One region of the Enterobacter sp. Taxon_2 genome, then DNA from elsewhere that is predicted to be linked to it. Evidence: predicted binding sites of a transcription regulator. Region 1 holds the regulator's gene; each other region holds the start of a gene.
What was found. The regulator LexA, encoded in region 1, represses DNA repair genes until DNA is damaged. The targets are predictions, from matches to a motif close to TNCTGTATGTACATACAGNA.
Positions count from the first base shown of each region.

Region 2: umuD (translesion error-prone DNA polymerase V autoproteolytic subunit) is a predicted target of LexA. The motif match lies at 2,799-2,818, and genes of this name have one in related genera.
Region 3: dinB (DNA polymerase IV) is a predicted target of LexA. The motif match lies at 1,892-1,911, and genes of this name have one in related genera.
Region 4: sbmC (DNA gyrase inhibitor SbmC) is a predicted target of LexA. The motif match lies at 2,345-2,364, and genes of this name have one in related genera.

Region 1 covers NZ_CM178024.1:306,893-312,807, reverse strand. The annotation lists gene zur (zinc uptake transcriptional repressor Zur) at 57-569, shown strand; gene AC4IC4_RS01405 (CsbD family protein) at 617-826, opposite strand; gene dinF (MATE family efflux transporter DinF) at 947-2,284, opposite strand; gene lexA (transcriptional repressor LexA) at 2,348-2,956, opposite strand; gene AC4IC4_RS01390 (diacylglycerol kinase) at 3,065-3,433, opposite strand; gene plsB (glycerol-3-phosphate 1-O-acyltransferase PlsB) at 3,588-5,915, shown strand, end outside.
Region 2 covers NZ_CM178024.1:2,122,188-2,128,102, forward strand. The annotation lists gene tcp (methyl-accepting chemotaxis citrate transducer) at 5-1,666, opposite strand; gene AC4IC4_RS10070 (aldo/keto reductase family oxidoreductase) at 1,811-2,677, shown strand; gene umuD (translesion error-prone DNA polymerase V autoproteolytic subunit) at 2,837-3,271, shown strand; gene umuC (translesion error-prone DNA polymerase V subunit UmuC) at 3,255-4,517, shown strand; gene AC4IC4_RS10085 (hypothetical protein) at 4,530-4,799, opposite strand; gene AC4IC4_RS10090 (LysR family transcriptional regulator) at 4,882-5,769, opposite strand; gene AC4IC4_RS10095 (SDR family oxidoreductase) at 5,867-5,915, shown strand, end outside.
Region 3 covers NZ_CM178024.1:916,746-922,660, reverse strand. The annotation lists gene pepD (cytosol nonspecific dipeptidase) at 1-739, shown strand, start outside; gene dinB (DNA polymerase IV) at 816-1,874, opposite strand; gene nqrM ((Na+)-NQR maturation NqrM) at 1,982-2,185, opposite strand; gene nqrF (NADH:ubiquinone reductase (Na(+)-transporting) subunit F) at 2,185-3,408, opposite strand; gene nqrE (NADH:ubiquinone reductase (Na(+)-transporting) subunit E) at 3,419-4,015, opposite strand; gene AC4IC4_RS04225 (NADH:ubiquinone reductase (Na(+)-transporting) subunit D) at 4,022-4,660, opposite strand; gene AC4IC4_RS04220 (Na(+)-translocating NADH-quinone reductase subunit C) at 4,653-5,447, opposite strand; gene AC4IC4_RS04215 (NADH:ubiquinone reductase (Na(+)-transporting) subunit B) at 5,440-5,915, opposite strand, start outside.
Region 4 covers NZ_CM178024.1:3,158,330-3,164,244, forward strand. The annotation lists gene AC4IC4_RS15075 (gamma-glutamylcyclotransferase family protein) at 1-163, shown strand, start outside; gene AC4IC4_RS15080 (DUF496 family protein) at 211-546, opposite strand; gene AC4IC4_RS15085 (FUSC family protein) at 705-1,763, opposite strand; gene sbmC (DNA gyrase inhibitor SbmC) at 1,856-2,329, opposite strand; gene dacD (serine-type D-Ala-D-Ala carboxypeptidase DacD) at 2,449-3,615, opposite strand; gene sbcB (exodeoxyribonuclease I) at 3,814-5,250, shown strand; gene plaP (putrescine/proton symporter PlaP) at 5,373-5,915, opposite strand, start outside.

The DNA.
Region 1 (5,915 bases):
TTTACCAGAACATGATAAAGTGGGAGTTTTCCGTCCTATAACATCCGGGGTGCTACATGGATAAGTCCACAAAAGAGCTGTTAGCGCAGGCCGAAAAGCTGTGCGCGCAACGCAATGTGCGCCTGACTCCGCAGCGCCTTGAAGTATTACGTCTGATGAGCCTGCAGCAGGGTGCCATCAGCGCCTACGATCTGCTCGATCTGCTGCGCGAAAGCGAGCCGCAGGCAAAGCCGCCAACGGTATATCGCGCCCTGGATTTCCTGCTTGAACAAGGGTTCGTGCACAAGGTGGAATCCACCAACAGCTATGTGCTGTGCCATCTGTTCGATCAGCCTACCCACACATCGGCGATGTTTATCTGTGACCGCTGCGGCGTAGTGAAAGAAGAGGCTGCAGAAGGCGTGGAAGACATTATGCATACGCTGGCAGCGAAAATGGGGTTTGCCCTGCGTCATAACGTGATTGAGGCGCACGGGCTCTGTTCCGCGTGCGTGGAGGTGGAAGCCTGTCGTCATCAGGACGCGTGCCAGCACGACCACTCAATTCTTGTGAAGAAAAAGCCGCGTTAACGGCAAAAGAAAAGGCGGCTTAGAGCCGCCCTGTGGGTTATTCAGCGTTACCAGCGGTAGTCGTTACGGGTTTCCCAGTCTTTGACTTCGTTTTCCGCCTGATCTTTCGCGTAGCCGTAACGTTCCTGAATTTTACCGACAAGCTGATCGCGTTTACCTTCAATGACGGTCATATCGTCATCCGTCAGCTTACCCCACTTTTCTTTCGCTTTACCTTTGAACTGCTTCCAGTTGCCGCCGATTTCGTCTTTATTCATCATCGTGTCCTCTTAGTTAAGCGTCGGGTCGTAACGTCCGTTACGTTCTTTTCTGCTGGACGTGATAATTATTGTAGTTAAGGATTCGGCAGTTAGTTTCATATTCGGAATCTTTAACCGTCACGATATATCGTGACGTGAAGGGAACCAGGTATTGTTTTGCCAGTGGCGGTGCCAGATAAACGCCAGCGACAACCCTCGCAGCGAGAGGAAAACGGCCAGGGCCAGCCACAAACCGTGATTACCCAGCCAGGGGAGCGTCAGCAGCGTCAGACCAAACCCGGCCGCTGCAACCGCCATACTGTTACGCATTTCCGCTCCGCGCGTCGCACCAATAAACATGCCGTCCAGCAGATAACACCAGACGCCGACCACCGGTAAGACGACTTGCCAGATGAGATAGTGACTCGCCAGCTCGCGCAGCGCAGGAAGAGACGTCAGCAATGCAACGATCTGCTCACCAAAGCAGGCGTAAACCAGGCCAAACACCAGCGCCACCAGTCCCGACTGACGGCAGGCTGCCCGCCAGACATCCCGTAGTTGCCCGCTTTCGCGCGCACCGTACGCCTGCCCGGAATGCGCTTCTACCGCATAGGCAAAACCGTCCAGCGCGTAGGCGGTAAAGGTCAGTAGCGTCATCAATACCGCGTTGACCGCAACGATTTCTGGCCCCAGTCGAGCCCCGAAAACCGTCAGCGCCCCGAAGCAGAGCTGAAGCAGCAGCGAGCGCAGCATGATGTCTCGGTTAAGCGCCAGCAGCTTACGGATATTGCCGCGCCATGCGTTTTTGAGCAGCGCCAGGGAGATGCCGCGCATCGCCAGCACGCGCCAGACCATCCACAGGCCAATGATAAAGGTCCCGTATTCGGCAATCGCCGTCGCAAGCGCCGCGCCCTGCACGTTCATATGCAGACCCATGACCAGCCAGACATCCAAAACGATATTGAGCAGGTTACCCACCACCAGCAAAATCACGGGTGCACGGGCGTACTGAACGCCCAGTAGCCACCCCAGCAGAACCAGGTTAGCCAGTGACGCGGGCGCGCTGAGCCAGCGGATTTCAAGGAAACGTCGCGCCTGCGCCAGTACCGCCTCGCTGCCGCCAACAACATGAAGCGCAAGGTCGATCAGGGGCGCACGTAATAAAACGATTAACGCCCCCGCGCCAAGCGCGAGGATCAGCGGCTGGACCAGCGCGCGCGCCAGACGCAGCGGATCTTTTGCACCATAAGCCTGTGCCGTGAGCCCGGTGGTGCTCATACGCAAAAAGAGCAGCAGCATAAACAGGAAGCTGGTTGCCGTCGCGCCAATCGCCACGCCGCCAAGATAGACAGGCGAATCAAGATGGCCAATAACGGCAGTATCGACCAGACCCAGCAAGGGAACGGTAATATTGGAGAAGATCATCGGCAGAGCAAGACGCCACAATGCCTTATCGGATGCCGTCAGCAGTGACATGAAAAATACCGGGTGTGGAGAATGAAGCAGGCTACAGCGGCACCATAGCCTGTCAGGAAGAGGTTACAGCCATTCGCCGTTGCGAATGACCCCAACCGCCAGTCCTTCGATAGAGAAGTTGTGTTCGCGCAGATCGACCACAATCGGGGAGAACTCGTTGTTTTCAGGCAGTAGCTGAACGGTGTTCCCCTGTTTTTTCAGACGCTTGACGGTCACTTCGTCGTCAATGCGCGCGACCACCACCTGGCCGTTACGCACATCCTGCGTTTTGTGCACCGCAAGCAGATCGCCGTCAAGAATGCCGATGTCTTTCATCGACATGCCGCTGACGCGCAGCAGGAAATCAGCGCTCGGTTTGAACATGGCTGGATCGACCTGATAGTGGCCTTCAATATGCTGCTGTGCCAGTAAAGGCTCACCGGCGGCAACACGTCCCACCAGCGGAATGCCCGTCTCTTCTTCCACCAGCAGGCGGATACCACGCGACGCGCCCGAGACAATCTCAATCACGCCCTTACGCGCCAGCGCTTTCAGGTGTTCTTCGGCAGCATTCGGAGAACGGAAGCCCAGACGCTGCGCGATTTCCGCACGCGTGGGTGGCATACCCGTCTGGCCGATATGATCCCGGATGAGATCAAACACCTCTTGCTGCCTGGTCGTTAACGCTTTCATTCCGCCCCCTGGGTGTATATACAGTTATGCTGTGAGTATATACAGTCAAAGGCGATTTTGGAACCAAAAACTGCACAAAAAACCAGGGACTTAATTATTCCTCGAGGCTCATCGGAAATGTGACCAAAGCAGCGTGACCCAGGTGATAGCGGCAGTGATAATCGCCAGCAACACGGCAGCAGAGCCCATGTCTTTTGCGCGGCCAGAAAGTTCATGGAAATCTGAACCAATGCGATCAACCACGGCCTCAATAGCGCTATTAAGAATTTCCACTATCATCACCAGAAGTACGGAACCGATAAGAAGTACGCGGGTAATAGCATCAACATCAAGATAACAGGCGACGATCACCGCGATGATAGCGGCGACGCCCTCCTGGCGAAAGGCGGCTTCGTTGATCCACGCGGCACGGAAACCTTTCCATGAATAGCCGGCGGCTTTGATGATACGCGTTAACCCAGTGGTATTATTGGCCATTAAAAGAACCTTTTATGAAAAAAAGCGTCAGTAACAGGAACTGTAGCGCGTTTCGCTACAGCCTGAAGTATGACGGGTAACAACAGAAATTTTGCGCGCTTTCTGTTATCCTTGCGCCGCAATTGCATTATTAACCAGAGGCTTTACATCGTTTATGTCCGGCTGGCCACGAATTTACTACAAATTACTTAATTTACCATTAAGCATCCTGGTAAAAAGCAAGTCTATCCCAGCAGAACCCGCGCTGGAATTGGGGCTCGATACGTCACGTCCTATTATGTACGTTTTGCCTTATAACTCGAAGGCAGACTTACTGACGCTTCGCGCCCAGTGTCTGGCGCATGACTTACCTGACCCGCTTGAACCGCTTGAAGTTGACGGTACGCTGCTGCCGCGCTATGTGTTCATTCACGGTGGACCGCGCGTGTTTACCTACTACACGCCAAAAGAAGAGTCCATCAAGCTGTTCCATGACTATCTCGACCTGCACCGCAGCAACCCCGATCTGGATGTGCAGATGGTGCCGGTATCGGTGATGTTTGGTCGTCGTCCGGGACGTGAAAAAGGTGAAGAGAACCCGCCGCTGCGCATGCTTAACGGCATCCAGAAGTTCTTTGCGGTCTCCTGGCTGGGGCGCGACAGCTTTGTGCGTTTCTCCCCTTCCGTTTCGCTGCGTCGCATGGCGGACGAGCACGGCACCGACAAGATCATCGCGCAAAAACTGGCGCGCGTGGCGCGTATGCACTTCGCCCGTCAGCGCCTGGCTGCCGTTGGGCCGCGTCTCCCGGCGCGTCAGGATCTGTTCAACAAGCTGCTGGCCTCCAAAGCGATTGCCCGCGCCGTCGAAGACGAAGCGCGTAGCAAGAAAATTTCGCATGAGAAAGCCCAGCAGAACGCCATTGCGCTGATGGAAGAGATTGCAGCAAACTTCTCTTACGAGATGATTCGCCTGTCCGATCGTATTCTCGGCTTTACCTGGAACCGTCTCTACCAGGGCATCAACGTTCATAACGCCGAGCGCGTGCGTCAGCTGGCGCATGATGGCCATGAGATTGTCTATGTTCCCTGCCACCGCAGCCACATGGACTACCTGCTCCTTTCCTACGTGCTCTATCATCAGGGGCTGGTACCACCGCACATCGCAGCCGGTATCAACCTGAACTTCTGGCCAGCGGGCCCGATTTTCCGCCGCCTGGGCGCGTTCTTTATTCGTCGTACCTTCAAGGGCAACAAGCTCTACTCCACCGTGTTCCGTGAGTATCTGGGCGAGCTGTTCAGCCGCGGCTATTCTGTGGAGTACTTCGTGGAAGGTGGGCGTTCCCGTACCGGACGTCTGCTCGATCCTAAGACCGGCACGCTGTCGATGACCATCCAGGCGATGCTGCGCGGAGGAACCCGTCCCATCACGCTGGTGCCTATCTACATTGGCTATGAGCACGTGATGGAAGTGGGCACGTACGCCAAAGAGCTGCGCGGTGCGACCAAAGAAAAAGAGAGCCTGCCGCAGATGCTGCGCGGCCTGAGCAAGCTGCGCAATCTCGGTCAGGGCTACGTGAACTTTGGCGAACCAATGCCGCTGATGACGTACCTGAACCATCACGTTCCCGAGTGGCGCGAATCCATCGATCCTATCGAAGCGATTCGTCCGGCCTGGCTGACGCCAACGGTCAACGGCATCGCGTCCGAGCTGATGGTGCGCATAAACAACGCCGGTGCGGCTAACGCCATGAACCTGTGCTGTACGGCGCTTCTGGCTTCGCGTCAGCGCTCGCTGACCCGTGAACAGCTCACGGAGCAGTTGGATTGCTATCTGGATATGATGCGCAACGTGCCGTATTCCGTTGATTCAACCGTGCCTTCTGCGACCGCCAGTGAGCTTATCGATCACGCGCTGCAGATGAACAAGTTTGAAGTCGAAAAGGACACGATCGGCGACATCATCATTCTGCCGCGCGAGCAGGCAGTGCTGATGACCTACTACCGAAACAACATCACCCATATGCTGATGCTGCCGTCGCTCATGGCGGCTATCATCACGCAGCATCGCCGTATCTCGCGTCAGGAACTCTTGCGTCACGTTGAAACGCTCTATCCGATGCTGAAAGCGGAGCTGTTCCTGCGCTGGAGTAAGGATGAGCTGGCGGGCGAGCTGGATAAACTGACGGAAGAGCTGCGTCGCCAGGGGCTGATCACCGTCACGAACGACGAGCTGCACATCAACCCGTCACGCTCCCGCACCCTGCAACTGCTGGCAGCCGGTGCGCGCGAAACGCTGCAGCGCTACGCCATTACGTTCTGGCTGCTGAGTGCGAACCCGTCTATCAACCGCGGTACGCTGGAGAAAGAGAGCCGGACGCTGGCACAGCGCCTGTCCGTTCTGCACGGCATTAACGCCCCTGAATTCTTCGACAAAGCGGTCTTCAGTTCCCTGGTCCTGACGCTGCGCGATGAAGGCTTCATCAGCGATACGGGCGATGCCGAG
Region 2 (5,915 bases), 1.8 Mb from region 1:
AGACTCAGAACGTTTCCCAGTTGCTGTCGGTGGAGGCGTTTGTCGTTGCCGGGCGCAGCAGCTGTGGCGTTTTCAGATTGGCCGGGCGTGGAGCGACCGCTCTTTCTTTGCCGTTCAGACGAAACGCGGCTACCGCCTGGCGCAGCTGTTCGGACTGATCTTCCAGCGCCGCTGCTGCCGTGGCGGACTCCTGCACCAGCGCGGCGTTTTGCTGCGTCACGCTGTCCATCTGCGAAACGGCCAGGCTCACCTGCTCAATACCGCGGCTCTGCTCGTCAGAGGCCGATGAAATCTCACCCATGATATCGGTCACGCGGGTGACGGCGGCGACGATTTCCTTCATGGTGGTGCCCGCCTCGCTGACCTGCTCAGAACCGGTATTCACCCGGCTGACGGAGTTCTCGATAAGCCCTTTGATCTCTTTCGCCGCCTGCGCGCTGCGGCTCGCCAGCGTACGGACTTCGCCAGCAACAACCGCAAAACCACGCCCCTGTTCCCCGGCGCGTGCCGCTTCCACCGCGGCGTTAAGCGCCAGAATGTTCGTCTGGAACGCAATGCTGTCGATCACGCTGGTAATATGCGCAATTTGCTGCGAACTGTCGGCGATTTCGTTCATGGTGCGAACCACGTTATCCACGACGTGACCGCCGCGCGCGGCCGTTTCAGAGGCATTTTTCGCCAACAGCGTGGCCTGACGGGCGTTATCGGAGTTCTGTTTAACCGTCGCAGTCAGCTCTTCCATGCTGGCGGCAGTCTCTTCCAGCGAGGCGGCCTGCTGCTCGGTGCGGGCGGACAGATCGTTGCTTCCTGCGGCAATTTCGCCTGCGCCGGTGTAGATGGAATCGGTGCTTCCGCGCACGGCGCTGACGGTGGTCACCAGCGACTGCTGCATCTCATGCAGGCCAGCGGCCAACTGGCCCATCTCGTTGCGGCCAGATATTGCGATATCCTGCGTCAGGTCGCCCCCTGCAATGGCGCGAATATGGTTCATAATGGAGTGGAGCGGTTTTAACAGCAGGTGCTGTAAACCCTGCCAGATGACCACCAGAACCGCGATAACGGCCAGCAGAATTGCCGCCAGGGTCCACTGCATCTGCGTGAAGCTGCTCTGGTTCTCTTCGGTTGCGGCCTTCAGCAGGGTGTTGTTTTCGGCGCGCCAGCGGTTATAGACCGCTTCCATGTCGTCCTGCGCCTGCTGCGCGTCCAGATCCCCATAGGCCTGATAGTTGTCGGCACGCAGATACTCAATCGATAAGCGCATCACTTCGTGCATCTGGTTCCAGGATTTCTGCATCTCGTCGGTCAATGCCGCCTCCTGGCCCTTAACCTGCGGCAGTTTCTGCCACTCTTTGTTATAGGCTTCGGCTTTTGCCAGCGAGTCGCCTGCGGTGCCAAGCAGCTTATTGATCGCCGCCAGGGAAGCCGGGTCACGCTGGTTTTTCAGATAGCGGATCGCCACGCGGGTGACGGTGACGCGCGTTTTCACCAGCGTGTTCACGCTGTCGCTCAGGCTTTCCTGCTGGGCATTGAGCACGCCGGAGTTCTGGAAGTTATGGCGATCGTTACTGACGGCAGAGTAGAACAACCCTCCCGTGACAACTTGCAGCAGACAGAATATGGTGAGGGCAAAGATAATACCGGTAATCACGTGCAGATTTTTCAGCATAGCGGTCGTCCGTTAGAAAGGATGCAGAGGTACACCAATACTATCGTCGTATAGAATTTAAACTTTAATTTAACTCGCGCTTAACTAAGGGCTCCCTGAGGGAACCTGTTGTAAATCCGGATCATTTTTATGAGGAAGGTCAACATGAGCAGCATTGATAAAAGTGGGACGTACGCGCTCGGGACGCGGACGGTGAAACGGCTGGGCTACGGCGCGATGCAGCTGGCCGGGCCTGGCGTCTTTGGGCCGCCGAAGGATAAGCAGGCCGCGCTGGACGTGCTGCGCGAAGCGGTGGCGGCGGGGGTGAACCACATTGATACCAGTGATTTTTACGGCCCTCATGTCACTAACCAGCTGATCCGCGAGGCGCTTCACCCGTACCGGGACGATCTGACGCTCGTCACCAAGATCGGCGCCCGTCGCGATGACAAAGGCGCCTGGCTGCCGGCCTTTTCCGCGCAGGAACTGACGCAGGCGGTGCATGACAACCTGCGTAATCTGCAGCTGGACGTGCTGGACGTGGTGAATCTGCGAATCATGTTTAGCGCACACGGGCCGGCGGAAGGGTCAATTGCTGAACCGCTTTCCACCCTTGCCGAATTACAGCAGCAGGGGCTGGTGCGGCATATTGGCCTGAGCAACGTCACGGCAACCCAGGTTGCGGAAGCCCGGAAGCTGGTGCCGGTGGTGTGCGTGCAGAACATGTACAACATTGTGAACCGGGGTGACGACGCGCTGGTGGATCTGCTGGCGCAGCAGGGGATTGCGTATGTACCGTTCTTCCCGCTGGGCGGCTTTACGCCGCTGCAATCTTCCGGGCTGCAGGCTGTCGCCGACTCGCTGGGCGCAACGCCAATGCAGGTTGCGCTGGCATGGCTGCTGCAGCGTTCCCCAAATATCCTGCTGATCCCAGGCACCTCTTCCGTGGCGCATCTGCGGCAAAACCTCGCGGCAGGGGAACTGCAGCTGCCGCCTGACGCACTGGAAACATTGAGTACGCTGATGGACTGATCGTCACAGGCGCAAAGCCGGAAGGGCGCTTCCGGGCTTTGCGCGTTTTAAATCTTCTGACACTTCAACGCGTTTGGGTTCGCCTCCGGAAATGACCTTGATCCCTGGCCATAATCCGTAATACTGTATTTACATACAGTATCTGGCGAGAAAGGCATTATGGACACTCTCTTTTCTTATCATCCAAACCAATCTATTGAATTACCGTTGTTTGCAGAGCGTGTAGCCTGTGGCTTCCCCAGTCCGGCGCAGGACTATGTGGAAGATCGTCTCGATCTTAACCGGTTGGCAGTGAGACACCCCAGTGCGACCTATTTTATCAAGGTGAGTGGAGACTCCATGATTGGCGCGGGGATCGGTGACGGCGATCTGCTGGTGGTCGATCGTTCGTTAAATGCCGAACATGGGGACATCGTCGTGGCGTCGGTCGCCGGTGAGTTTACGGTGAAAGAGCTACAGACCCGCCCGGTTCTGAGACTTCTGCCGCATAATGCCCGCTATCAGCCGATTACCTTTCAGTCCGAAGAGGAGCTGCAGATCTTCGGCGTCGTCACCCACACGCTTAAAACGCATAAACATGTTCGCGCTGGTTGATGTGAATAGCTTCTATGCCTCCTGCGAGAAGGTATTTCGCCCCGATCTGCAGGGGAAGCCCATCGTGGTGGTGTCCAATAACGACGGCTGCATTATTTCACTGTCGCCGGAGGCAAAGCAGTTCGGCATAAAAATGGGGGAGCCCTATTTTAAATTCAAAGAGAAGGGCTATCCGTCGCGGGTTTACGTCTTTAGTTCGAACTATGCGCTGTATGCCGATCTCAGCAGTCGGGTGATGCAGACGCTGACGGATCTGGCTCCGGCCATAGAAATTTACTCGATCGACGAGGCGTTCGTGAACGTTTCAGGGATCGGTAACTGCCTTGCACTGGAAGCGTTCGGACACCAGATGCGCACGCAGGTCTATAAAAATACGGGCTTAACCGTTGGCGTCGGTATTGCCCCGACCAAAACGCTGGCGAAGCTGGCCAACTATGCGGCGAAGCGGTGGGCGGGCACCGGCGGCGTGGTCGATCTCTCAGGCCGCGAGCGGCAGCGTAAACTGCTGGCAAAGGTGCCGGTAGAGGAGGTGTGGGGGGTAGGGCGGCGCATCACGAAAAAACTGAACGCGATGGGGATTACTACGGCGCTGGAGCTGGCGGAGGCCTCCTCGTGGGTCATTCGCAAACATTTCAACGTGGTACTGGAACGCACGGCGCGCGAGCTTCGCGGCGAGCCCTGCCTTGACCTGGAAGAGTACACCCCCACGAAGCAGCAAATCATCTGTAGCCGTTCGTTTGGACACCGCATTACCCAATATGAAGAGATGCATCAGGCGATTTGTGCCTACGCGGAGCGCGCTGCAGAGAAACTGCGCGGCGAGCATCAATACTGTCGTTTTATCAGCGTGTTTGTGCGCACCAGCCCGCACGCTGACAACGAAATTTATTACGGCAATCAGGCTTCTGTCACCCTGATGACGCCCACCAATGACTCGCGCGATATCATCCGCGCCGCCACGGAGGCGCTGGGGCGGATATGGCTCGACGGGTATCGCTATATGAAGGCCGGGGTCATGCTGGCGGATTTTTTCAGCAGCGGCGTCGCCCAGCTTAATTTGTTTGACGATAATCGTCTGCGCGCCAACAGCGCGGCGCTGATGGAGATGATCGACAGCGTAAATCACTCCGGCAAAGGGAAGATATGGTTCGCCGGGCAGGGGATTGAGAAACCGTGGGCAATGAAGCGGGAAATGTTGTCACCGGCCTATACGACGCGATACGCGGATTTACCGGTGGCGAGGTAGAGGATGGTTGCGTTATTTCTTTTGAATCAACCAGGTTGCCGCAGCCGCCAGCACGCCGATCAGCGGCATTTCGCTCGCTCCGGCCAGGAAGTTATGGCGATCGATCTCATTATTTTTACGGATATCCGCAAGGCGGGTAAGCGCCTCTTTTTCATCCGCAGCGCCGATCTCCTCAAACTGTTTTTCAAACCCCTGAGCGATGAGCTGAGCGGCCGCATCGGTGTTTGCGCTCTCAATCGCAATGAGGTTCGGGCCTTTTTGGAAAAAACAGTAATCCGGCATACGTGCTCCAGAAAGAGGGAATACGGTAAAAACACTCTATTCTTTGCGATTAAAAAATGCACGTGATTTACGGCGGAAACAATCAGTTTTTCTTTATTATTTCAGGCAGTAACTGCTCAATCACGCTGACGACCTTTCTGACGCGCTGCGGAATAAAGCGGGCGTCAGGATAGACGGCATAGAGGAAGCGATCGGGTAACCGCCAGTCGGGCAGCACCGGTACCAGCGTGCCGGTTTGCAGCGCGCGTGTCACGAGCGGCTGCTGCATGCCGCCGATACCAATGCCGGACTCTAGCGCCTGCAACAGCGCGTCGCTGGTGTTGGCACGGAAAACAGTATTCACGTTGACCTCGACCGTCTCCTCGTCAGACATCAGGCGCAGGGGAGCACCCAGCGGAATGCCGCTGAACCGCACGTGTGGCAGCGTCGCCAGCTCGCTGACGGCGCGTACCGCCTGAAAGCCGGGGGCGGCAAACAGCCTGGTTTCAATACGCCCCAGCACGCGCGCCGCATGCGCCTGCGGGGGCTCACTGCTCAGCCGTATCGCGACATCCACGCCCTCCGTCACCAGATCGGCAAGGCGGTCATCCAGGGAAAGCATCAGCTGCAGCTTGGGATGCAGACGCTGCAGCGCCAGCAGATGCGGCAAAAAAATCTGCCCCAGGCCGCTCGGTAACTGGACATGGACGCGTCCCTGAACGCTATGATCGACAGGATGTAAACGCCTCTCCGCTTCTCCCATGGCGTCCAGCACAAGCTGCATATCACGCCGGTAACGTTCACCCTGTTCGGTCAGCTTCATCTTACGCGTCGTACGGTGCAGCAGTACCACACCCAGTGATTCCTCAAGCGCCGCGATCTGTTGACTGACGGCGGACTGCTTAATACCGGTCTGACGGGCGGCCGCAGAAAACGAGCCCGCTTCAGCGACGCGCAGAAAGGTAGAAATGGCATTGAGCTTATTATTCATTTAATGATTCTGCTTATAAGTGCCATCGGTTTCATGGGATATCTCCAGAAAAAATAATATATCACACTGCGTCTGTCACCCTTTCCGGAGAAACACCATGAACAAGATGCAGCAACACAACGTCGCCCTGGTCGCGGGCGCCAGCG
Region 3 (5,915 bases), 610 kb from region 1:
TGAGCTGGATCTGCGTCTGGTTGATTTCAACGGCGGTACCCTGCGCAACGCGATCCCACGCGAAGCCTTCGCCACAGTGGCAGTACCGGCGGCAAAAGCGGACGAGCTGAAAAAACTCTCCACCGTATACCTGGATATCCTGAAAAACGAACTGTCAGCGAAAGAGAAGAACCTGACCGTGGTGCTGGAATCCGTCTCCACGGATAAAGCCGCGCTGACCGCGAAGTCTCGTGACAACTTCGTTCAGCTGCTGAACGCGACGCCAAACGGCGTGATCCGCAACTCTGACGTGGCGAAAGGCGTGGTGGAAACCTCGCTGAACGTGGGCGTGGTGACCATGAGCGACGACAGCGCGGAAATCATCTGCCTGATCCGCTCCCTTATCGACAGCGGTAAAGAGTACGTGGTGAGCATGCTGGAATCGCTGGGTACGCTGGCGGGAGCAAAAACCTCTGCCAAAGGCAGCTACCCGGGCTGGCAGCCGGATGCAAGTTCTCCGGTGATGGCGCTGGTGCGTGAAACCTATCAGCGTCTGTTCAACAGCACCCCGAACATTCAGGTGATCCACGCCGGTCTGGAATGCGGTCTGTTCAAGAAGCCGTATCCGGACATGGACATGGTATCTATCGGGCCAACCATTACCGGTCCGCACTCGCCGGATGAGCAGGTTCATATCGAAAGCGTTGGTCACTACTGGACGCTGCTGACTGAACTGCTGAAAGCGATCCCCGTTAAGTAATACCCTCACCCTAGCCCTCTCCCAAAGGGAGAGGGTGAACAACGTAGGCCCGGTAAGCGTAGCGCACCGGGCTTTTTTACAATCCTAATACCAGCTGTCGCTCTAACTGCGGATCCAGCAGCGTGACGTGCAATCCCACCAGCCTTACTCCTCGCCCGCCTCGTCTTTCTTCCCATGCCTTTTTTGCCGTCGCGATAAGATCGTCTTTATTCAGTCGCGGCCAGACGTGTTCCTGCGTGGTCTGCTGGAAGTCATTGAATTTTAATTTGATACCCTGACGGGCAATCAGCAGGTCCGGCTTCACCTTGCTTAAGCGTCGCTCCAGCTCCGGGTAAAGCTGTTCCGTAATTATGGTTTCGCATTCGGACCAGTCATGAATATCTTCAATGAGGGTGCGCTCAACGCCGACGGATTTCCGCAGCCGTTCGCTGTTCACATCGCGATCGTCAATCCCCTGGCTGCGCTCCCACAGCACGCGGCCAAACTTCCCGAAGCGCTTGAGCAGCATGGCGAGGTCGCTTCGCTGCACGTCTTCGCAGGTCCGTAGCCCCATGCTTTCCAGCTTTGCGGCGGAGACTTTCCCGACGCCGGGGATTTTACCGAGCGGTAGCGTTTTCAAAAACGCAGGCACCTCTTCCGGCGTGATGACGTACTGGCCGTTGGGCTTATTTAAATCCGAAGCGATTTTGGCAAGGAATTTAACGGGCGCCACACCCGCCGATGCCGTCAGATTCAGCTCGTTGAAAATCGTCTGGCGGATCTCCTGCGCCATCAGCGTGGCGGAGCCGTGGCAGTGCACGCTGTCGGTCACATCCAGATAGGCTTCGTCCAGCGACAGCGGCTCTATTAGAGAGGTATAGCGGGAGAAGATTTCCCGAATATGAAGGGAAGCCTCTTTATAGGCGTCGAACCGCCCGGGCAGAAGCGTGAGATGAGGGCAAAGCTTTAAGGCCATCGCCGTCGGCATGGCGCTGCGCACGCCAAATTTGCGCGCAGGATAGTTGGCGGTGCTGATGACACCACGCTGAACGCGGCTGCCACCAATGGCGATGGGAATATCCCGCAGCGCCGGGTTGTCACGCATCTCCACTGCGGCAAAAAAGCAGTCCATATCGACATGGATTATTTTGCGCATAGTAAGCCCTCACTCATTACTGGATAAGTATACAGTAAATAAATGAGGATTGAGAAGTGTGCGTGGGAATTGTCGGGTGGCGGCTTCGCCTTACCCGACCTGGCAGATTAAATAATGCGCTGCTGCTCGCGCGCCATGCGTTTTTTGCGGGCGTCGCACGGTTCCGGGCAGTCGCACACCTTTTCCATCCCAATGGAGGAAATACCGCCGCAGCTGCCCTGAATGCTTTTCCGCTTAACGATCCAGCCTAACGACATGCCGAAGATGACAAGCACAAAAACCACAAAGGTTGCCAGAAACGTCAGCATCATCAGCCTCCAAAGTCATCAAGCATGATGTTCTCATCTTCAACGCCGAGATCTTTCAGCATCTTAATCACGGCGGCGTTCATAATCGGCGGACCACACATATAGAACTCGCAGTCCTCGGGCGCCGGGTGCTGTTTGAGATAGTTGTCATACAGCACGTTGTGGATGAACCCCGTATAGCCCGTCCAGTTATCTTCCGGCTGCGGATCGGAGAGCGCCACATGGAAGGTAAAGTTCGGGTTTTCACGCGCCAGCTGTTCAAACTCGTCGTCATAGAACATTTCGCGCAGCGAACGCGCCCCGTACCAGAAGCTGATTTTACGCTTGCTGCCGAGCCGCTTGAGCTGGTCAAAAATGTGCGAGCGCATCGGGGCCATACCGGCACCGCCGCCGATAAAGACCATTTCCGCGTCGGTATCTTTCGCGAAGAACTCCCCGAACGGACCGGAGATGGTCACCTTATCTCCCGGCTTCAGAGACCAGATGTATGACGACATCACGCCCGGCGGTGCATTCGACACATTCGGTGGCGGCGTGGCGATACGCACGTTGAGCATGATAATGCCCTTCTCTTCCGGATAGTTAGCCATCGAGTAAGCGCGCAGCGTCGGCTCTTTTACCTCGGATACAAAGCGGAAGAGATTGAATTTATCCCAATCGGCCCGGTACTCCTCAGGCACGTCGAAGTCCGCATAGGCCACGGTATGCTCAGGACACTCAATCTGAATGTATCCCCCGGCGCGGAACGGAACATCTTCCCCTTCCGGTACCCGCAGCTTCAGCTCTTTAATAAAGGTGGCTTTGTTATCATTAGAGATAACCTCGCACTCCCATTTTTTAACGCCGAAGATCTCTTCCGGCAGCTCAATTTTCATGTTCTGGCGCACCGCGACCTGGCAGGCCAGACGGCAGCCCTCTTTTGCCTCACGCTTAGTGATATGCGCCAGCTCGGTGGGCAGAATATCGCCACCGCCCTCTTTTACCGTCACGCGGCACTGCCCGCAGGAGCCGCCGCCGCCGCAGGCTGAGGAGACAAAAATACCGTTACCGGAGAGCGTGTTGAGCAGTTTATCTCCCGCAGGCGTGCGGATCTGATTCTGCGGATCGTCGTTAATATCAATCACCACGTCGCCGGAATTCACCAGCTTCGCCCGCGCCGCCAGAATGAGTCCTGACAGCACCAGTACAATCAGCGTGAACATCACCACGCCAAGGATAATTTCCATCTGTTAGCCCTTATAGCTGCACACCGGAGAAGGACATAAAGCCCAGCGCCATCAGCCCGGTGGTGATAAAGGTGATCCCTAAGCCACGCAGACCCGCAGGCACGTTGGCATATTTCATTTTCTCGCGGATCCCCGCCATGGTGACAATCGCCAGCATCCAGCCGATGCCGGAACCAAAACCGTACACCACGGATTCACTGAAGTTGTAATCACGCTGAACCATAAACGAGACGCCACCAAAGATGGCGCAGTTCACCGCGATCAGCGGCAGGAAGATCCCTAGCGCGTTGTACAGCGACGGGAAGTACTTATCGAGGATCATTTCGAGGATTTGCACCAGCGCTGCGATCACCCCGATAAAGGTGATGAAGTTCAGGAAGCTGAGATCAACCCCTTCCACCAGCGCGCCGTCCCGCAGCACGAAGTTGTACACCAGATTGTTAATCGGAACCGACAGCCCCAACACAACGGTGACCGCCACGCCCAGCCCAAATGCCGTGGAGACCTTTTTAGACACAGCAAGGAACGTGCACATGCCGAGGAAAAACGCGAGCGCCATGTTTTCAACAAACACCGCGCGCACAAACAAACTCAGGTAATGAGCCATCGTCGGTTACTCCTTTTCCTGCTGTTCTGGCTTCAGCGTACGAATCAGCCAGATCAGCAAACCGATAATGAAGAATGCGCTAGGGGCCAGCAGGAACAGGCCGTTTGGCAGATACCAGCCGCCGTTTTGCACCGTGTCCAGCACCGTGATGCCAAACAGCTTGCCGCTGCCAATCAGCTCGCGCAGGAACCCTACGGTCAGCAGGATCGCGCCGTAGCCCAGGCCGTTGCCGATACCGTCCATAAAGCTCGCCAGCGGCGGCATTTTCATGGCGTAGGCTTCCGCACGCCCCATGACAATACAGTTGGTGATAATCAGCCCGACAAACACCGAGAGCTGTTTGGAGGTTTCATAGGCGAAGGCGCGCAGCAGCTGATCGACCACGATCACCAGCGAGGCGATGATCGCCATCTGCACGATGATCCTCACGCTGTTGGGAATGTGGTGGCGGATCATCGAGATAAACATGCTCGAAAACGCCGTGACCAGCGTGACGGCCAGCGTCATCACCACCGCCGTTTCCAGCTTGGTCGTTACCGCCAGAGCTGAACAGACGCCCAGCACCTGCAGCGTGATCGGGTTATTGGCGAGCAGTGGGCCAATGAGCACCTTTTTCACTTCTTTCAGTTCATCGGTATCAGCCATTGTTCAGCGCTCCTTCACGTACGTTTTTCAGGAAAGGACCAAAGCCCAGCTCGCCCATCCAGAAATCAAAACTGTGCTGCACCCCGTTTGAGGTGAGCGTGGCGCCGGAAAGCCCGTCGACGGCGTAGTCGTCACCGGGACGTGCCGCCCCTTTCATCACCTTCAGCGCAGGCAGACCGTTATCGTCGAGCACTTTCTTGCCGACAAACTGTGCCCGCCAGTTAGGGTTTTCCACTTCACCGCCCAGCCCCGGCGTTTCGCCCTGGTCGTAATACGTAATGCCTTTGACCGTGCGGCCATCCGTATCCAGGGCCACAAAGGCATACATCATTGACCACAGGCCGTTGCCGTAGACAGGAAGCACCACTTCCTGAATGCGTTTTTGGGGGTCACGCACCAGGTAAATTTCGGCGAGATTACTGCGGCGCTTAATCCCAGCGGGATCTTGCGATGCCTCGAGCGTCACGCTCATCTGCGGATCTTTCAGCGCCAGCGCCTGGTTGAAGGTTGCCGGGTCTTTATCCAGCAGTTCACCCGTTTTTAAATCCACCAGCCGCGCGGAAATACGTTCGGCAAAGACGGCCGAAACGTCGTCTGCGCTCATTCCTTCCTGCATCAGCCCGGCCACGGCCAGAATGTTGCGCTGTTTATCCAGCGCGCGTTGCTCCTGCTGCAGAGGTTTTAACCCGACGGCAGAACCGGCCACGACGATGGAACAGACCAGACAGAGCACCAGCACCACCAGCAGCGTTTTGCTGATGCTGTCGTTATTTTTAACCTCAGCCACGCGCCTTCCTCCGCTTGATGTTGGCCCGCACCACCAGGTAGTCGAACAGCGGCGCAAACAGGTTGGCAAACAGAATGGCCAGCATCATCCCTTCCGGATACGCCGGGTTGACCACGCGGATCAGGACACACATCGCGCCAATGAGCACGCCATAGCTCCATTTACCTTTATCGGTAAACGAGGCCGAGACCGGGTCCGTCGCCATGAACATCATGCCGAACGCGAAGCCCCCCAGCACCAGATGCCAGTACCACGGCATGGAGAACATCGGGTTGGTAGTAGAACCAATAACGTTGAACAGGGTGGCGGTCAGCACCATGCCGATCATCACGCCCGCCACAATCCGCCAGGAGGCCACACGTCCGAAAAGAATGATCGCCCCGCCAAGCAAAATCATCAGCGTCGAGACTTCACCGATGGAGCCCGGAATGTTGCCAATAAAGGCATCAAACCAGGTGACTTGCTGAC
Region 4 (5,915 bases), 2.0 Mb from region 1:
CGTCGAAGGTTATCTGTTTATCTCTGATAGCCTTGCCGCACACTGGCCAATGCTGGATGAGTTTGAAGACGGCTACGATCGGGTTGAGGTCACGGTGACCACTGCTGAAGGCAAGCAGGTCCAGGCCTGGATTTATCAGCTACAGCCCCATTCTGCGTCATAAAAAAAGGCTCTCTGTCACCAGAGAGCCTTTTTCACTATTTGCTGCGATTACTCGCTTTTTGCTTCGCCGTTTTTGATTTCGCCCATCACTTTCAGCTTCTTGGAGATGTCGCGACGCTCTTTGGACAGCTCAGCGTTTTTGATGATGTAGTCATCAACACGGTCTTCATAGTCGCTCTTCATGCTGGCGATGATGCCCTGAATAGCTTCAACGCTCATGCCTGGCTTGATGTAGTCGCTCAGGTTGTCGAGCAGCAGAACACGTTTCTGGTTGTCACGGATCTTCTTCTCAACGTCCTGGATTTCACGCTGCAGTTTGTTTTTGCGGCGGAACAGGCGGACGAATTCCAGAACATCCTGGAACGAAGGCTTGGTAGTTTCCATTTTTACACCCCTGATAATGTGAGATTCGGATTCGTTAAGGCAACCGTTGTAACAATAACCTTACTGACAGCGGCTGCGAATGACAATGAGTATATCGTTTAAAGCTATCATAACCCCAATTGCTGCTGAATCGAAGCAGCAGCCGTCACATACGTCTTTTATTTGCGCAGCGCCCGGCAAATCAGGTGCGATAACAGCTCAAGCTGCCGCGCCAGTTCCATACTCAGCCAGACGTAGCCATGAATAGGCGTTTCCGCCACGTTATCGCTCTGGCGTTCATTGATTAACTGCTTCAGCTCCGCGACGATCTCGTTCAGTCGCTCGCTGTTGGCCAGTATCGGCTGCGGGTTCCCTTCATAGAGCGCATGAGCGATGGTCAACAGCGTTTGCTGCGTCATCTGCTGGGTCTCTTTGAGGGTCTGCGCGTTAAGCATCAACAGATGGCTGGGGCGCGTGGCCCAGTGGGCGTTGATTTGCAGCTCAAGCATGCAGACCAGATTGCGGCTTACCGTCTGGATAGCTTCGAAAATTGATTTCTGAATATGGGTTTCTTTGCTGGCGGGCGTGATCAGGCCTCGCATTTTGACCACGTCGTTAAGGATGGTCTGCAGGTGCTTTTCCAGGCGCGGGCGTTCAACCAGATTCGGGGAAAAACCGGCTTGATAGACGCGGTTAAACGCGGTGACGTAGCTGGCCATCTGAATACGCCAGTGCAGAAAAGCACGCTGCGGCCAGATACCGGTGAAGAGCATCGCCAGCAGTGAACCCAGGATGACATCCCCGCTTCGCCACAGCGCCGTGGTCATATCCCCGGCGGGCGCACCGACCACCACCGCGAGCGTAATACCGATCAGCAGCGCCTGATACGGCTTTTTACCCAACGCCAGCCAGCCGCACAGGAACATGGCGGCACCGCACCATGCCAGCATCACCGGAAACGAGATAAGCTCCAGCTTGAGGGCGATAAGCCCCAGAGCCGAACCTAACACGGTCCCGCCAATGCGCTCCAGGGCGCGCGGAACAACGTTCCCCCAAAACGAGATGGGCCCCATCACCACCACTAGCGTGATCAGCGGCCACGTCCCTTCCGGAACATCCAATAAACGCACCAGTACAAACGTCAGCACGAAAGCCAGCGCGATGCGGCATCCATGCACCACGCGGTAGTGTTTGTACAACCGAATTTCAAAAGGGGTTAATGATTTGTCGGGACGCACACCCGCTCTCCAGCTACACGGCAAATCACAATTGTACTGTGTTTTCAGCCGGGCGGATCGCTCCCGGCTGAAAAACCCTTCACTTAGCAGGCTTAAACCGTTTTATGCTCTACCGCGATATACATTTCGATATCCCAGTAACCGTCCGCATTGCCGTCATTGAGATAGCGTTCGAAGCAAGGTTTGAGCGCCATCTGGTACTTATTGTCCTGCAGCAGGGAATTGAAGAACTGATACCACGGCGTGGCGAAGTCGTAGTTTTCCACGCGCGCCGTCGCCACGGCATAATCCCCGGCCGCGATTTCCGTCATCATGACGCCTTCGCTGTTTTCCGGGATAACGAAATCATCCGGTACCGTAACGGCCGTATCACAGCGCAGTTTTTCTGGCGGGACTTCATCCGGGTTATCGTAGTAAACTGCAACCCACTCCAGCGGCTCAATGTGACGCCCATCGACCCACATCACCAGCTGTTCAAAGCCTTGTTTTACCGTTTGTTCCCACGGTCCGACCAAATGAAAACCGGCAATCTTACGTTTCTGTTGCTGCTTAATGCTGTAGTCCATGCTGCCTCCGCTTATTGCTGTATATTTATACACTATAAAACCGGATTACTATTATCAGCAAACGAGGAGTGTTTATTATGTGAGCAGACTCGCAACCCTGCCAGTCTGCTCATCTGCCGTTAGAGCGTGTGGTGCAGATAATCGCTCAGCCGAGAGAACAGGCCGCCTTTATCAACGGCTTCCAGCGTCACCAGCGGCCAGTGCGCCACCACTTTGTCGCGGTCGTAGAGCTGGATCTCCCCGACCCGCTGGTGCGCGGCGATCGGCGCTTCCAGCTCTTTTTTATCCAGTACGTATTTGGCTTTGATGTTAGGCACTTCCGCTTTCGGCAGGGCCAGCCAGAAGTCCTGGTCGGTGCCCAGTTTCACCTGCTCCTTATCGCCGTACCAGATCCGCTCTGTCCCCACTTTTTTACCGCTATGCAGGATCTGCACCGTATCGAAATTCTGCTGCCCCCAGTGCAGCAGTTTCCGGGCCTGGTCTTCGCGCCCTTTCGGACTGTCCGCCCCCATCACTACCGCGATTAACCGGCGCTGGCCGTCAACGGCAGACGCAATCAGGTTAAAACCCGCCCCCGAGGTATGCCCTGTTTTCAGCCCGTCCACGTTCATGGTTTTATCCCACAGCAGGCCGTTACGGTTTTGCTGGGTGATCCCGTTCCAGGTCAGGCTCTTTTCGCTGTACATATGATAAAACTCGGGCTCACCGTGGATGATGGCGCGGGAGAGTACGGCCAGGTCATAGGCCGAGCTGTGCTGGCCCGGCGCATCCAGCCCGTGGACGGTTTCAAAATGCGTATCGCGCAGGTTCAGCTTCTGCACGTAGTCGTTCATCATCTTCACAAACTGCGGCTGACCGCCCGCCACGTGATCGGCCAGCGCCACGCAGGCGTCGTTGCCAGAGTCGACAATCAGGCCGCGGCTTAAGTCGCGCACGGAGACGCGATCGCCTTCTTTCAGGAACATCAGCGATGAACCGTCAAACACCGGGTTCCCTTTTGCCCAGGCATCGCGCCCTACGGTGACGATGTCGTCCGGGGTAATGCGGTGGCTATCAATGGCCCGATCAACCACATACCCCGTCATCAGCTTGGTCAGGCTCGCCGGATTGCGTTGTTGATGTTCGTTGCCCGCCGTTAAGATCTGACCAGTCGTGTAATCCATCAGCACCCAGGAGCCAGCCTGAATGGCCGGAGGCTGCGGCGAAAAATCCAGTGGTTCGGCCGCAAAAGCAGATGAGACACTCGAAGCGAGTAAAGAAACAGCAATAAACAGACGGCGTTTCAACGGTATATCCTCAGGTCATTAAAAATCGATGACCTTTTTACGGGAGTTCTGATGTCGTTACCTGGCTTAATTGCAAAAAAATGTGACAGAACGCAGATTTTTCTCTGAAGCTGGCGCGCAAATCTGCAACGTGGAGGTGCTTTTTATTCGGTCTCGACCGCACGATCGTTTACCATAGTGACGTCATTTTTTAACAGGATGGTATTACTGGTGTCTGACTCTGCCGCTCGCCCGACTTTTTTATTTCATGACTATGAAACCTTTGGCACTCACCCGGCGCTGGACCGACCGGCGCAGTTTGCCGCCATCCGTACCGACGACGAATTCAACATCATTGGCGAGCCAGAGGTCTTTTACTGCAAGCCTGCGGATGACTACCTGCCGCAGCCCGGCGCGGTGATGGTCACCGGGATCACTCCTCAGGAAGCGCGGGAAAAAGGCGTTAACGAGGCAGAATTCGCCCGACGCATCCACGACCTGTTTACCGTCCCCAATACCTGCGTGGTCGGTTACAACAACATCCGCTTCGATGACGAAGTGACGCGCAATATCTTCTATCGTAACTTCTACGATCCCTATGCCTGGAGCTGGCAGAACCGCAATTCGCGCTGGGATTTGCTCGACATCATGCGCGCCTGCTACGCCCTGCGTCCCGAAGGCATTAACTGGCCGGAAAATGAGGAAGGGCTGACCAGCTTCCGGCTGGAACACCTGACCCGCGCCAACGGTATTGAGCACAGCAATGCCCACGACGCGATGGCGGACGTCTATGCCACCATTGCCATGGCGAAGCTGGTGAAAAGCGCGCAGCCACGACTGTTCGAGTATCTGCTGAGCCACCGCAGTAAACAGAAGTTGACCACGCTGATTGATGTGCCGCAGATGAAGCCGCTGGTGCATATTTCCGGCATGTTTGGCGCCTGGCGCGGTAATACCAGCTGGGTCGCCCCGCTGGCCTGGCATCCGGACAACCGCAATGCGGTGATCATGGTGGATTTGGCCGGCGATATTTCGCCGCTGCTGGAGCTTGACAGCGATACCCTGCGCGAACGGCTGTACACGCCGAAGAATGAACTCGGCGATCTGCCTGCGGTGCCGGTCAAACTGGTGCATATCAATAAATGTCCGGTCCTGGCGCAGGCCAATACGCTGCGCCCGGAAGATGCTGACAGGCTGGGCATTAACCGTCAGCACTGCCTGGATAATCTGAAAGTACTACGTGATAACCCGCAGGTACGAGAGAAGGTGGTCGCCATCTTTGCCGAGGCGGAGCCGTTCGTACCGTCAGAAAACGTAGATGCCCAGCTCTATAACGGTTTCTTCAGCGATGCCGATCGCGCGGCGATGAATATCGTTCTGCAAACCGAGCCGCGCAACTTGCCTGCGCTGGATATTACCTTCGCCGATAAACGCATCGAAAGGCTGATGTTTAATTACCGCGCGCGTAACTACCCGGGAACCCTGGATGAAGCAGAGCAGGAACGCTGGCTGCAGCACCGTCGCAACGTGTTTACGCCAGAGTATCTGCACAGCTACGCCCAGGAGCTGGAAATGCTTTATGGCCAGTATGAAGGGAATGCTGAGAAACAGGCACTGCTGAAATCCCTGTTCCAGTACGCGCAAGAGATAGTTTGATCGATGGGTATAAAAAAGCCGGAGGCGATGTCTCCGGCTTTTTTTTGCCCGGTGGCGCTTCGCTTACGCGGGCCTACGGGGTATGTAGGTCGGGTAAGGCGTAGCCGCCACCCGACACAGTCTTACGCGACGTCTTCGTACTGAGGAACCGGGTTACGGAAGCTCTTCGTGACGCAGGCCAGGTAAACCAGGCCGATACCCGCCCAAATCAGGCCAAGCACCATCGAGCTCTCTTCCAGGTTAACCCACAGCGCGCCCACGGTCAGGGCACCACACATCGGCAGGAACAGATACTGGAAGTGATCTTTCAGCGTCTTGTTACGCTTTTCACGGATCCAGAACTGAGAGATAACCGACAGGTTAACAAAGGTAAACGCCACCAGCGCACCGAAGTTAATCAGCGCCGTTGCCATCACCAGGTCAAAGTTAATAGCCAGAAGCGCGATCGCACCGACCAGGATAATGTTCATCGCCGGGGTACGCCATGTTGGATGCACGTAGCCGAAGAAGCTTTTCGGGAATACGCCATCGCGGCCCATCACGTACATAAGACGCGCAACGCCTGCATGCGCTGCCATACCGGACGCCAGTACGGTGATGGTGGAGAAGATCAGCGCGCCGACCTGGAACGCTTTACCCGCCACATACAACATGATTTCCGGCTG